DNA from 3 places in the Exiguobacterium sp. ERU653 genome. Region 2 is predicted to be linked to each of the others. Evidence: predicted binding sites of a transcription regulator. Region 2 holds the regulator's gene; each other region holds the start of a gene.
The links. Region 2 encodes Rex, which represses fermentation and respiration genes when NADH is low (regulators of the CRP and FNR family bind a similar motif). Its sites were predicted from a motif close to TTGTGAAATATTTCACAA; they were not measured.

Region 1: the regulator Rex is predicted to act here: its motif matches at 1,716-1,733, upstream of pflB (formate C-acetyltransferase).
Region 3: the regulator Rex is predicted to act here: its motif matches at 1,757-1,774, upstream of KNO95_RS03270 (formate/nitrite transporter family protein).

Annotation. Positions count from the first base shown of each region.
Region 1 is NZ_JACSKV010000003.1:68,598-71,882, reverse strand. Features, by position in the region: gene KNO95_RS11830 (DEAD/DEAH box helicase) at 1-983, opposite strand, end outside; gene KNO95_RS11825 (hypothetical protein) at 1,037-1,459, opposite strand; gene pflB (formate C-acetyltransferase) at 1,833-3,285, shown strand, end outside.
Region 2 is NZ_JACSKV010000004.1:103,380-106,664, forward strand. Features, by position in the region: gene KNO95_RS13085 (YesK family protein) at 1-253, opposite strand, end outside; gene tatC (twin-arginine translocase subunit TatC) at 380-1,168, opposite strand; gene KNO95_RS13095 (twin-arginine translocase TatA/TatE family subunit) at 1,172-1,366, opposite strand; gene KNO95_RS13100 (redox-sensing transcriptional repressor Rex) at 1,399-2,055, opposite strand; gene KNO95_RS13105 (ABC-F family ATP-binding cassette domain-containing protein) at 2,206-3,285, shown strand, end outside.
Region 3 is NZ_JACSKV010000001.1:624,378-627,662, forward strand. Features, by position in the region: gene tnpA (IS200/IS605 family transposase) at 1-113, shown strand, start outside; gene tnpB (IS200/IS605 family element RNA-guided endonuclease TnpB) at 119-1,210, shown strand; gene KNO95_RS03270 (formate/nitrite transporter family protein) at 1,835-2,665, shown strand; gene KNO95_RS03275 (anaerobic ribonucleoside triphosphate reductase) at 2,857-3,285, shown strand, end outside.

The DNA.
Region 1 (3,285 bases), on a different contig from region 2:
GCGCTACCGCGAGCGGTACGGCCTGAACGGTGAATGAAGTCGTCGATTGATTCCGGTAAGTCGAAATGGACGACATGTGTCACATCCTCAATATCGAGGCCGCGTGCCGCGAGGCCGGTCGTGATGAGGAGCGGGTATTCCCCTTTACGGAATTCACGGAGCGTCTCGACGCGTTCACGTTTTCCTTTCAAGCTGTCGAGCATCCGATAGTCCACTTTCAACTTCTCTAATTCTCCTCGAAGAGGTGGCAAGAACGAACGGTTGTTGATGAAGGCGAGTGCCTTCACGCCATCGACGTGTGAAAGACGACGAAGGAGTTCCGGTTTGTAGCGACGCGTCGTCAACAGATAGCCGTATGTCACTTGATCGCTGACAGCACGTTCGATTTTGATATGAGCCGGCTCGTTCATGAATGGTGATGACCACTCTTTGAGTGAATCGGTGAGTGTTGCCGAGACGAGTGCAAGCTGACGCTCATGCGCAGTATGCTTGATGATTCGTTCTGCGGCCTCTGTCAACCCGCTGTCGATGATTTGGTCGGCTTCATCTAAAATAACGGTATGTGTCTCGTGAAGCTTCAGTTTTTTCTTGTCAATCAACTCGACGAGACGACCCGGTGTCCCGACAATCAAATGCGGCTTTTTCTTGATCCGGTCGATTTGGCGTTTCAATTCGACACCGCCGATGAATGAACCGATGCGGACGTCGCCTTTTTCAGTGAAGCGCTGTGCGACTTGTTGAATCTGCATGACAAGTTCACGAGTCGGGGCGACGATGACGACTTGGATACGATCGTTCGACGGATCAATCTTTTCAATCGCGGGAAGTAAATAGGCGAGCGTCTTACCCGTTCCCGTCGGTGCTTCGATTGTCACGTCTTTTCCATCTAATAGTAGGGGAAACGCTTCTTTTTGGACCGGCATCGGCTCGTTAAAGCCCATCCGTTCCCACGTTTCGTTAATAAAAGGTTTTGTAAAATTCATAATCGGTCTCCTTATCTTTAGGCAAAAACAAAGGAAGCGAAAGCGCTCCCTCGTCAAATATAGCGAACATGCTCCTGACCATCTTCCATTGTAGAACGTAACGTCTGTGTAAACGTTTGACCGTCCTCAATGAGTTGGATGTGGGCATCCGCACCTTCTTCTGTCAATTTAACTTGTTCAATCGTGAATCCTTGATAGACACGATACTGTAACTCGGTCGTCATTTGCTCGAACGGTTTCAGTTCCGGGTGTGTCGTGATGACATTCATTGGACGCGACTCAAGTGCAGCGAGTAGTTGGTCGCGATAATCGATAAAATCTTCATTTTCGATGTCATCGTCAAAGCGAATCCAGAACCCTCCATCTTCAAATTCTGTGATAAATCCGTCACGCTTTTCACCTGCCTCGTCGACCTTCAATGAGATACGATCGCCGACTTGAAAGGTATTGTTTGTTGTTAATGGTTCGTACGTCATAAGTAGAACCCCTTCCTCTTATACAATGTTCTGCCTTCATTGTGTCTGATACGACACGAAAATTCAAGTTCTAACAGAGTGATGTGAGTTAAATCACTCTAAAAACTGTATAGTTAGTCACAGAACAATCAAAATAGTACAGATGAAATTGAAACCCTATCTAACAGGGATTCATCTGTTTCAAACTTTATGAAGTAAGGAATATAACAGTTTGTAAAACGCTTTCAAAAACGGCTGTTTTATCACGTTCATAAGATTGTTACAAGTTTCACAATAATGTAAAACATATTGTTCACGTTTTCACGTACACTTCAAGTATAGATAGCAGGCAGTTACTTTCGAGAATGAGGAGTGAATCAACATGGCAACCGAAATCAAATCCGCATGGTCAGGTTTTGTACCTGGTCAATGGACGAATGAAGTAAACGTCAGTGAGTTTATCCGTTTGAACCGTCATGAATACACAGGGAACGATACGTTCTTAGCAGGTCCGACAGAAGCGACGAACGTTCTGTGGAATCGTGTGATGGAACTTACAAAAGAAGAACGTGAACGTGGAGGCGTCTGGGACGTCGATCAACACACACCATCGACGATTGTGTCGCATGGACCAGGCTACTTAAACAAAGAGTTAGAAAAAGTCGTCGGCGTTCAAACGGATGAACCGTTCAAACGTTCGATTCACCCGAATGGCGGTATTCGTATGGTTGATGCCGCACTCGAATCATATGGTTTCGAACCAGATGAAGAAATCACAAAAATTTACTCAGAAATCCGTAAAACACATAACCAAGGTGTCTTCGATGCCTATACGCCTGAGATGCGGGCCGCTCGTAAGTCGGGAATCATCACAGGTCTTCCGGATGCTTACGGTCGTGGACGCATCATCGGGGACTATCGTCGCGTCGCTCTCTATGGGATTGACTTCTTGATGGCAGAACGTAAAAAAGATTTGGCAAAACGCGGCGGATTCTTATCTGAATCGGACATCCGCGAGCGGGAAGAGCTGAATGAACAACTTCGTGCCCTCCAAGAGCTCAAGCAACTCGGATCGGCTTATGGGTTTGACCTTGGTCGTCCTGCGGAAAACACGCAAGAAGCGTATCAATGGGTGTACTTGGCCTATCTCGCAGCCATCAAAGAACAAAATGGTGCGGCGATGTCACTCGGTCGCGTCTCCACGTTCCTTGATGTGTACGCAGAGCGTGATATCGAGTCTGGTCGTTTGACCGAATCAGATGTCCAAGAAATCGTCGACCACTTCATCATGAAGCTTCGGATCGTCAAATTCTTACGGACGCCGGACTATAACGAATTATTCTCAGGTGACCCAACATGGGTAACAGAATCAATCGGTGGGATGAGTGAAGATGGTCGCTCGAACGTCACGAAGAGCTCGTTCCGATTCTTGCATTCACTCACAAACCTTGGACCAGCTCCGGAACCGAACTTGACTGTCCTTTGGTCAACGAAACTTCCAGAAGGGTTTAAACAATACTGTGCGAAAATGTCGATTGAAACGTCGGCCATTCAATACGAAAACGATGATTTGATGATGCCACAATTCGGCGACGACTACGGCATCGCATGTTGTGTATCACCGATGAAGATCGGGAAACAAATGCAGTTCTTCGGTGCGCGTGCCAACATGGCAAAAGCCCTTCTTTATAGCATGAACGGCGGACGCGATGAGAAGAACGGCGCTCAAATTGCCCCGGTTTGGGAAATGAACACAGAAGATGTACTCACGTACGAAAAAGTATATGCCGATTTCGACCGTACACTCGACTGGTTGGCAGAACTATACGTCAACACACTCAACGTCA
Region 2 (3,285 bases):
TGACGACGCCGATATAGGTGACAAGACCGATCACGTATAAACTGAAGCCGATCATGCTCCAGCCCAGACCATCCCATCCGCGAACAAAGACGAGACCAATCAAGATCAGCGTGTATCCTACCACGAGCAGCATCAACGAAAAGACGAGTCTTCGCTTAAATTTCGACTTCAAAAAGTTCAGCATGGCAATCAATAAAATCGTCGTCAACACACCGATGATGATGATTGCATCCCCGTAGTACTCCCAAATCATCGCTTCTCCCCCTGGCATCCAACTGAGTAGCTTTATTTTATCATGTCAGTCATGTGTTTTCGTGTTGTTGAAAAACGTTCGTTACCAAAAATCAAAAAAGCACCGTCTCCCTGGAAGGAACGATGCTCATTTCTCATTCATCTGTTTCATTAAATCCATCTGTTCTTGCACCATCGCTTCTTTCTCCCGGCGCAGCACCCCTTTATAGGTGATACGTGAAATCGATAAGCTGATCTCATATAGGAAGAAGAGCGGTAGTGACACCATGAGGTGCGACGTCAAGTCCGGTGGTGTGATGAACGCCGCGACCACGAATAGCGCAAAGTACGCGTACTTTCGAATCTTCGATAAGAAGTACGGGGTCACGACACCGATCCGGGTGAGGAACATCGTCACGACCGGTAATTGGAATAATAGACCGAACGGAATTGTCAGCTGCAACAAGAACGCGAAGTAATTATTGGCCCCGATGAGTTGTTCGAGTCCGAGGTCTTGCCCGAGGTCCGTCGAGATATCGAGGACGAGCGGGAACAACCAATAGTAGGCGAACGCAAGACCAATCAAGAACAATCCGAAGATGATCGGGATATAGGCAAGCGTGCCTTTCCGCTCATTCGGATGCAGACCGGGTGCGACAAACGCCCACACTTGATACAGTAGGAATGGGCTCGCCGCAATCAGGCCGATGACGAGCGCCAAGTTCAAGTAAATCATGAGTGGGTCCGCGACCCCAAAGGCGTTCAGTTCGAGCCCACGTTCGATGAGATCTTCTTGCAAGTACGCGAGTACATATTTGACACTCGGCAAAGCCATCAAAAAGAAGGCAAAGACGACAAATGCAGATAGCATCAGTCGTCTCCGCAGCTCTGTCAAGTGATCGGTGAGTTCCCGCTCTTGATCAGGTTGATGATTCATGGCTTACTGCTCTTTCTTTTCGATAGCTTTCTTGTCGTTCTTGTCGTTCTCGTCGTGCTCGTTCATCATGCCGTTCGTTGCATTTTTGAACTCACGAAGCGTCTGCCCGGCCGCGCGACCAAACTCCGGTAATTTCTTCGGTCCGAAGAGAATGAGTGCGATGATGGCGATGACAAATAGACTCACCCCACCTGGCATCCCGACGACGAGTGATGATGCTAGTAATTCCATTATTGATGGACCCCCTCAGCGGTTGGATAGTGTTGCATAAAGTAAATGAGTGACTGCAGCTCAATCGACAAATCGATGTGATGGACGCGAACGGTGTCCGGTACAGTGAGTCGTGCCGGTGTGAAGTTCAAGATACCCTTGATGCCGAATCGCACCAAGTCGTCTGCGACGGGCTGCGCATAGGCAGAAGGTACCGTCAAAATGGCGACGTCGATCTTGTTTTGCTTCATAATCTGTTCCATCTCATCGACGTGATGAATTGGGACGCCTGACATCGTCGTGCCGACTTTTGTCTCGTCTGCGTCGAACCCGACGACGATATGTGTGTTATTGTTTTTAAGGAAGTTATAGTTGACGAATGCCGTCCCAAGGTGACCGACCCCGACCAAGGCGACATTCGTAATCTCGTCTTGATTCAGTGTCTTTCGGAAAAAGTCTAACAGATACTGCACGTTATAGCCATATCCCTTTTTACCGAGCGCACCGAAGTACGAGAAATCACGGCGAATCGTAGCCGAATCGACCTTGACCGCCTCACTCAGTTCTGCTGAAGAGACACGTTGTTTCCCTGACGCATGCAGGCTTTGAATAAATCGATAGTATAGTGGCAACCGTTTGGCTGTCGCTTGTGGAATCTTTGGTTCGTTTTGACTCAACGGAAAGAGCCTCCTTTTTACGACACGTTACAAACGAATCTGAATTTCATACACCTTGATTGTAAACGAATTCACATGACCACTCAACGAATATACCTAAAATCGCTGAAAAATACAGTATACTAAATAGAGAGAAAGGGGTTTTTTCACTTGATCCTACTGCAAGTCAACAACTTATCCAAATCCTTCGGCGTCGAGCCGATTTTAGAAAACGTAAAACTCGAAATCCAGGAAGGTGAACGTGTCGCCCTCGTCGGTCGGAACGGTGCCGGTAAGTCCACACTTTTGAAAGTCATCGCTGGTGAATACAACTATGATTCCGGGGACATCATGAAGCCAAAAGACGTCACCATCGGCTATCTCGCCCAAGACTCAGGGCTCGAATCCGACGAGACAATCTGGAACGAGATGCTCACCGTCTTCACGGACTTGATCGAGCAGGAGAAGACGCTCCGTCGCATGGAAGCCGACATGGGATCCGAACGAATCCTAAATGACGCCGCTGCGTACGAACGTCTCCTCTCTTCTTACGATGAAGAGCAGCATACGTTCAAAGAGCGTGGCGGTTACCAGTATGAAGCGACCATCCGCTCGGTCCTCCATGGGATGCGCTTCTATCCGGATGACTTCGAACGTCGCATCGACACGCTATCCGGGGGACAACGGACGCGTCTCGCCTTGGCGAAGATGCTCCTTCAAAGTCCTGACCTGCTCATCTTGGATGAGCCGACGAACCATTTGGACATCGAGACGCTCGCCTGGCTCGAGAAGTACTTGGGCGGCTATAAAGGAGCTGTCCTCATCGTCTCCCACGACCGGTACTTCCTCGACCGTGTCGTTTCGGTCGTCTATGAGCTGTCACGTCATCGGAGCCGTCGCTTCGTCGGGAACTACACGAAGTATCTCGAACAGAAGGCCGCCATTTACGAGCAAGAGAAGAAGCAGTTCGAGTCGCAGCAAGAAGAGATTGCCAAGATGCAGGATTTCATTCAGCGAAACATCGCCCGAGCGACGACGACGAAGCGTGCACAAAGCGTGCGGAAGCGTCTCGAGAAAGTCGACCGACTCGATGCCCCGGACGGTGACGAACGCAGCGCCGTCCTCTCGTTCTCCATCAAACGCCAGAGCGGGAACGATGTGTTGAGCGCGAGCGACCTCGCCATCGGGTACGAAGAACCAATCGCCCAGCATCTCCGCTTCCAACTGCAACGCGGTGAATCCGTCGCCCTC
Region 3 (3,285 bases), on a different contig from region 2:
AGAGACGACTGTGGAAAGAAATGTTCTGGTCTCGAAGCTACTGCCTCGTGACGACCGGCGGTGTGACGATCGACGTCATCAGGCAATACATCGAAAAACAAGGGAAGGAGTGATCACGTTGCTGAAGGCGTACAAGTTTCGACTATATCCGACAAAGCTACAACAAGAATACTTCATAAAGACGTTCGGTTGCGTCCGTTTCGTGTACAACAAGATGCTCGAAGAGCGTATCCGGCTGCATGAAGAGTCGAAGCTGAACCCTGACGCGAAACAGAAGCTCCCGACCCCGGCGAAGTACAAGCCCGAATTCCCTTTCTTGAAAGAGGTCGACAGTCTGTCCCTTGCCAACGCCCAGATGGATCTGAACAAGGCATACGCCAACTTCTTCCGGGACAGGTCTGTCGGTTTCCCGAAGTTCAAATCGAAGCACAGTGACCGCGCCTCCTACACGACCAACAATCAGAACGGTAGCGTCCGGATCGAGGACGGGAAGGTGAAACTCCCTAAGATCGGCTTCGTGAAGTTCAACCAACATCGTCCTTTCGAGGGGATCATCAAGTCCGTGACGGTCTCGATGACGAAGACGGGCAAGTTCTTCGTCTCCATCCTCGTCGATCAAGATGAGAAAAATTGGATTCCTGCCAAAAGTAAAATCGGTATCGATCTCGGCCTTGAACACTTCGCCATCATGACAAATGACGAGATGGTTTCAAACAAGATTGACAATCCTCGCTTCCTTCGCAAGTCGGAAGAGAAGGTCAAGAAGGCGCAGCGCGCTTTGTCACGAAAGAAGATCGGGAGCAAGAACCGAGAGAAGGCCAGGCTGATTCTCGCCAGGAGACACGAGAAAATCGCAAACCAACGCAAAGACTTTCTTCATAAATTGTCGAAACGAATCGTTGACGAGAACCAAGTCATCGTCGTGGAGACATTGAAATCGAACAACATGATGAAGAACCACAAGGTCGCCAAATCGATCGCCGACGTCAGTTGGTATGAGTTCGTCCGACAGCTAGAATACAAGTGTAAGTTCTACGGACGGACGCTCATCAAGGCGGATCAATGGTACGCATCGACGCAAATCTGCTCTTCCTGCGGCGAAAAAGGCGAGAAGAAAACAGTGGATGTACGCGAATGGACGTGTACGTGTGGCGCTCATCATGACCGCGACATTAATGCGAGCATCAACCTGTTGATGTTGGCAAACTAAAACGAATTCCTTCAGGGTGGGAACCATCCGACGAGCTTGGTAAACAACCGTGGCTAGTAAAAGTGCGGTCTTCCCAAGAAGCTCCCACTTCAATTTGCGAAGCAAATAAGTGGCGAGTAGTTCACATGCTCCAATCATTTTTTTGAAGAAAATTAATAAAAAATATAGAAGAGCTAAATTAAACAACAGTCCAAATAGTTCAAAGCTGTAATCTCCCTCTCCTAAGTTCCCTAACCAGCGGGCTGGAAATCCATAGTATGTGTAGGGCCCCTCTTCTTTAATCCCGATTTGAGGAATGAAAGAAAGGATCATTACAATAATAAAGCTTAGAGAAAACATCTTAAAATTGAATGTAGATTTAGCTTTTAACACTTTCCAACAAAACCCTTTCTGTTGTTATTAGTATTTTCATCACCCGATTTTCAGATTCCAAATTGCACTAACATTTTTGTTTGTCACAAATCCGCCATATGTAAACGATTACGATGTGAACACTCTGTCAATTCCTTCTAGAAGTGATTGTCAACAGAGACTGTACAGTTTATATTGTTAATGATTTCACATATTAGAACTGATACTTTCCTATTTAACTATTCAGAAAGAAGGGTTTGTGACATGGCATCAATGGAAATCCATGCACTCGAATCATTACGGAAAAAAGCACAGGCTTCCTCGCAAATGATTCATTATCGTCCAATGGAATACTTTTTACGGGCAATGTTAGCCGGGATCTTCATCGGCTTTGCTTCAATCTTTACGTTGAAAGTCGTTAACGGTATGTATTTAGCGGAATCTCCGTTCACGACACTCATCGGGGGCTTCTCGTTCGGGATCGCGCTCGTCATGATCATCTATGGGGGAGCCGAGTTGTTCACAGGGAATACGATGTATTTTACGACGTCCACATTGCGCGGCTATACGACGCTCAGTGATACGATGCTCGTCTGGTTGCTCTGCTTCGTTGGGAACGCACTCGGGGGCATCCTTTTCGCATTATTACTAGCACCGACTGGCGTCATCCAAGAACTTGGCATGAACAACTGGTTGTTCGCTGTCGTCGAGGGAAAAATGCATCATACGACGGTCGAAATTTTCTTCCGCGCCATCTTCTGTAACTGGATGGTCTGTCTCGCTATTTTCTTACCGAAACAAATGAAAAATGAGTTCGCTCAAATCTTCTCGATGATCTTTCTTGTCGCGGTCTTCTTCGCTTCAGGATTCGACCACGTCATTGCCAACTTCGTCTTGTTCGCCTTGACGCTCGTCGTCCCACACCCTGAGACGATCAGCATGGCAGGTGCGATTCACAACTTGATTCCTGCGACGTTCGGTAACATTATCGGTGGAGCGCTCTTCATGGGAGCCATCTATACATGGCTTAACTCGAAAGGTCTCCGTGAGGCACAAGAACTCGAGGAAGAAGTCGAATTAAAAGTCGTAAAAGCTGCTAAATAAATGACGTTTATCACATATAACGTAGAGCCTTGTCTTATCGAAGACGAGGTTCTTTTTTGTCGTAAAGGCACAGGTAAACTGTCACAATATCGACTCGTGACCATCGAGAAAAACACGTGTCATAATCTATATATAGGATTTTAAAAACAATTTTAAATGTTTAAGATCCATATATAGTGAGGTGATAGGTTTTGAAATTATTGCAGTTGTATGAGGACGTCTGCGTCTTACCAGACCAAGACTTAGTGCAGGAAAATGCGAACGTGGACGGAAAGTCCCCGCTCGGGAAATTAGCACGACTCTCTTCAGAAGTGTCTAAAGAACTGTCGCAGACGTATTTAATGTCGGAGCGATCAAAACAGGCCGTAAGTGAGAACTATCTATACGTGCACGACGCCGACTATTACATCACAGGCTCAACGACATGTTGTCAAATTCCACTCGGTCAATTATTAAAAGATGGATTCCATACGGGGCATGGAACGATTCGGTCACCAAAAGACATTCGCTCCGCCATGGCACTCGCGTCCATCATCCTTCAAGCGAATCAAAATATGCAGCATGGGGGACAGGCGTTCCCGATGTTTGACGTCGATTTGGCACCGTATGTCGAGAAGACA